DNA from 2 places in the Dyella jejuensis genome. Region 2 is predicted to be linked to the other one. Evidence: riboswitches for the same ligand, from Rfam matches in the RefSeq annotation. Region 2 holds a riboswitch; the other holds the start of a gene.
The links. Region 2 has a riboswitch for fluoride ahead of msbA (lipid A export permease/ATP-binding protein MsbA). Riboswitches for the same ligand answer to the same signal wherever they lie in the genome.

Region 1 (2,455 bases), on a different contig from region 2:
CTCGCCCCAGCCGCAGCCGATGTCGAGCACGCGCATGCCAGGCTGCAGGCGCAGCTTGCGGCAGATCAGGTCGAGCTTGGCTTCTTGCGCATCGTCGAGGTTGTCGGCCTTTGCCCAGTAGCCACAGGAATAAACCAGCCGCTTGCCGAGCATCGCCTTGAACAGATCGTTGCCAAGATCGTAGTGCACCTTGCCGATCTCGAACGCATGCTGGCCGCGTTGCAGATTGATGAAGCGCGCCTTGAGATGGGCGATCAGCGTATCCAGCGACTTGAGGTGTTCGTCCAGATGGCTGCTGAGGATTTTGGTGAACATGCCGGGAAGATCCTGCGCATCCCACCATCCATCCATATACGCTTCGCCCAGGCCTAGCGAGCCGTGCGCGAATACACGTGCATACAGCTGCTCATCATGGACTTGAAGATCCGTCGGAGCGGGTCCGTCGATGCGCACGCCCGCCGTGTCCAGGAGATCGGCGGCGCGTTGCCGCAAGGAATCCTGATTCATCCGTTCACTTCCTTGCCCAAGACGCCAAAATGTACCGGCGACCATGCGTAGACCAGGTCAACGCCGGCTTCGCGCACGAGCCGCAGCAAGGTCTGCGCGTTCGGTTCGCTGAGCAGGAATTCGATCTTTTGCGGAAGGTCGTCAGCGAGTTCGAAAAAAGCTTCCTGGTGCAGCACGCCGTGCCGCCCGAATCCGGCCGTGGCGCGAAATACCGAGCCTCCGCCCAGCCGATGGCGCTTGGCCAGTTCCAGCAGCCACTCCGATACCAGCAGCCCATCGTGCCTGGCACGCACGTGCGTATAGAAACGCAGGAAGACGCCTTTGCCCGGATCGTGGTCGAACGAAGTTTCGATGCTCATGGCTTGCTCGATCCTTATCAATGGCGCAGTAATCCGCGCGTCAGGAAGATGCCCAGGATGGTCATGGCGAGGCTGCCGACCAGATGCACCGCGACATGGGCCCCGAACCAGGCCAATTGCCCGCGCAGCAGCAATGTATTGGCCTCGGCGGAGAAGGTCGAGAATGTAGTCAGGCCACCGAGAAAGCCGGTCATCGCGAACAGCCGCCATTCCGGCGGCAGGGCTTGGAAATGTTCGAAGATGCCCATCATGCAACCCATGATCAGGCCGCCGCTGAGGTTGGCGGCCAGGGTGCCCAGGGGCAGGGTGGGAAAAAGAGGGTTGAGCAGGATGCTGAGCAGCCAGCGCATCCAGCATCCGATCGCGCCGCCCAGGCCGACGGCAAGAAATCCGCTCATGCTCACGTTGTGTGGTCTCCCGATAGCGATAGATCGGTTCCACGGCAACAGGCACGCCTGCGCCGCCGGAATCCGGTAGTGCAGGCATCATCAACCTTTCGGTGGTTCGCCCCGGCTCGGGACGGGAGGCATGCCATCTCCCTCATGTTGAACATGCTAGCCGATGCCATGGCCGGCTGAACAGCGCATGCCTGCGCAGATGGCGGGCGCGCCTGTTCGTGACCTGCGATCGGATGCTTCGCTAGCGGTCCGTCGCTTGCTGTACGTGGTTGAACTCCGGCATGGCTGCGATGGTACGCGCCACCTCTTCCGGCGCGACGCCTTGCGCGGCAACCGCATGGCGAGAGGGGCCATAAGGCCCCCATTCGCCCACATTGGTTACCGTGAAGATGCCCATGGTGGGAACCTCCGACGCGCAGGCCAGATGCATGATGCCGCAGTCTGCACTGATATAGACGTCCAAACCGGACAGCACGCTGGCGAGCTTGCGCAGGTCGCTGGAATAATAGGCGGGATAGCGTGAGCCCAGCATCGATGCGCCCGACGCTGGCAGGATCTCCACGATGCGGTGCGCCGGATGGTGCGCTTCCAATCCCCGGATGAAGCGCATCCACCAGTCTTCGCCGAGCAGCTTGTTGCCGGTTGCATTGGCAAAGATGCCGATCACGCCATGGCCTGGCGATGCCGAGCCGCCGGCGGCGAGCGAACGGATCAGCGCGGCGCGGCCGTGCTCGCGTTCGACGGCATCCAGGCGAATGTCCGGGACTGGATAATCCGCCGTGGTATCGCGGCCCATGGCGCTGCGCAGCAAGTAGACCGGGCGGCGTCCCTTGCTCTCGTCCGGCGGCAGTGGAACCGCGTGGGTGATTTCGCCATGTTTTTTCGGGCTGCTGAAGCCGAGGGTGTAGGTGGCATTCGACAGCAGCATCAGCAGGCGGCCGGTTTGCGACAACGGATCGGCATCGATCGCCAGGTCGTACCGGATCTTGCGCATGCGCCGCAGCGTGCCGAAGAACTGGAACGGGTGCCCGACCCCATGTGCCGGCAGGCGAAAGAGACGCTGCACGTTGAAGAAATGGCCGTAGACGCCGCCGGCGACCGGGCTGCGCGTGAGGATGTCGATTTCCGCGGCGGGATAGACCTTTTCCAGTTCCGACAGCAGCGGCGTCAGCAACAATGTATTGCCGAGGC
Region 2 (2,455 bases):
GCCAGCGCATTGGCCGCGTCGGCCGCATCCCGGATGGCGGCTTCGCTAGCTCCGCTTAATTCGCCATAGGCGATGTTGGCTGCCACCGTATCATCGAAGAGGACCACGGACTGGCCCACCCAGGCCATCTGCTGCCGCAACGAAGCAAGGGTGTAGTCGCGAAGTTCGATGCCATCCAGCGTGATGCTGCCTTTGCTCGGATCGTGGAAACGCGGCAATAAGCTTGAAAGGGTGCTCTTGCCGCTGCCAGAACGTCCTACTAATGCAGTCATGGTGCCGGGTTTACAGTGCAGAGTGATGTCGCTCAAGGCAGCCATGGGGACATTGGGGTAAGTAAATTGCACATGCTTGAAATGCAGTTCGCCACGAACTTTGCGGGCGACTTGCTTACCATGATCGGGCTCCGCGGGAACATCTATCGCCGCGAATAAGTCTTCGGCAGCCACCACACCGCGTTGAACGTTCGACTGCACGCCGGTCAGGTGCTTAAGCGATGGCAGAATGCCGCCCATGGCCATCAATACCGCGAAAAAAGTGCCGGGTGTCACAGAGTCGAGGAGTGCGGGCTGCGTGGCAAGAAAGATCAATAGCGCCAATGCACAAGCCGCTACGCATTGCACGAGCGATGTCGCAAGCGCGTTGGTAGCGATCACCTTGAGATTGAGCCGCTGTGTTCGCTCGCTGATCTCATAAAACCTTTTTTTTTCGTAGGACTGAGCGCCATAGGTTTTGATTTCGCGGAAACTGGTCACCGCGCTGGACACGATGGCCGTGACGCCCCCCATGGCAATTTGAAGGCGCTGGCTGATCTTGCGATAGGAGAGGCTCACCCGTGTGGCGATTAACGCAATGCTGGGAACCATGACTAATAGCGCCAGTGCGAGTTCCGGGCTGTAATAGATCATGACGGCGACGAGACCGATCGTAGTCATGCCGTCAATCAAGACGGTTTTCACCGCGTCAGTTGCTGCCTGCGCTACTTGTTCGCAAGTGTACGTGATGCGCGCGATCTGCATGCCATTGCCCTCGGCAGTACAGACATCCACGCGCGTATACAGATAGGCTCTGAAAACGTCATTGCGCATCGCATAGACCACGCCGCGTCCGACGTAAGCCATGGCGTAATCACTCGCAAACGACGCAAAGCTGCGCAAGACGAAAATGCCGATAATCCATATCGGCATCCAGAAGATCATCGACGGATTCTTGTCGATGAACAGGCGGTCCAGCAATGGTCTGATCAGTTTGGCAAACAGTGTCATACAGGATGCGTCGACGATCATGGCAAAAACTGCCACGGCAGCCATACGGCCATGCGCGGCGCTATACCGGAGCAGTCGGCGATAGGTATGCCAGATGGCGGAAGCTGACGGGGGAGAAGACATGCATGAACCGCAAAAAGACGCCATGGCCCATCGATCGGCCTGGTGGCGCACCAGGCAAGGCAGCGCGCCTTGGGTCAGTCCGCAAGAAACGGCGACGCCACGGTGATCGATGCCTGTCGATCGGCGTTCCGTATGCCAGCCACCCATACATGGCCGACACACGAGAGACGCGGTCGGTAGGCATCATCAGCCGAGGGGGCGGTTCGTGGTGCGGGGAGGAATGCCATCTCCCTTGCTACACGATAACGCGGCCTGCCTGGCCGCAGCAAGCTTTCTAGGAAAGCGGTATTCGGGCTCGGGCGTCAGGATGTCATAATGCGCGGCTGCATTCGGCTTTTTTTTAGATCTGGGTGTCTTCATGCGTATCGGAATCGATTTCGGAACTAGCTACTCCGCTGCCGCCGCCATGGTCAACGGGGAATTGACGCTCATTCAGTTCGGCGATGCCTATCAATTCCGTACTGCCGTTTTCTTTCCCGAAGTGGTGCCGAATCCGGATGATTTCAGGTTGACCCCGGCGCTCGAAGCACAAGTGGACACGCTTCTCCTAAGCATGCGCCGCGAACATCCGCAGGTCTCAGAGGCGCAACGTTGCCGTGATGCGATTCGCGTGGTGCGTCGTCAATGGATGGAGGAGCAGACGCGCGTAGCCGCCGCATCGATTGCCAGTTTTCAGGATGCGCTGTTCGGTGAAGATGCGGTCGAGGCGTATTTGGTGGAAGGCACCGGGCACTTGATCGAGTCGCCAAAATCGATGCTTGGCTACCGGCTCGACCCGCCGGTGCGTCGGATCATCGTCAGCATTGCCGCGCATATTCTCGAGCATATCCGTCTCACCGCTACGCGCCAATTGGGCGTGCCCGTGCGTGGCGCGGTCATCGGGCGTCCCGTGGAGTTTCGAAGTTCCATGGGGCCGGCCGGAGGCGAGCAGGCGTTGGAACTGTTACGCGAAGCGGCAACGATTGCTGGTTTTGACGAAGTGTCGTTCCTGGAAGAACCGGCTGCCGCAGCCATGCACTATCACATGAGCTTGCCGGAGCGGCAGCTTGCATTAATTGTCGACATCGGTG

Region 1: another riboswitch for fluoride. It lies ahead of crcB (fluoride efflux transporter CrcB); the one in region 2 lies ahead of msbA (lipid A export permease/ATP-binding protein MsbA).

What each region holds. Positions count from the first base shown of each region.
Region 1 covers NZ_JADIKJ010000002.1:396,525-398,979, reverse strand. The annotation lists gene cfa (cyclopropane fatty acyl phospholipid synthase) at 1-507, opposite strand, end outside; gene ISP15_RS03500 (DUF190 domain-containing protein) at 504-866, opposite strand; gene crcB (fluoride efflux transporter CrcB) at 884-1,264, opposite strand; fluoride riboswitch at 1,339-1,414, opposite strand; gene ISP15_RS03490 (glycosyltransferase family 9 protein) at 1,506-2,455, opposite strand, start outside.
Region 2 covers NZ_JADIKJ010000007.1:24,884-27,338, reverse strand. The annotation lists gene msbA (lipid A export permease/ATP-binding protein MsbA) at 1-1,385, opposite strand, end outside; fluoride riboswitch at 1,556-1,625, opposite strand; gene ISP15_RS07480 (Hsp70 family protein) at 1,744-2,455, shown strand, end outside.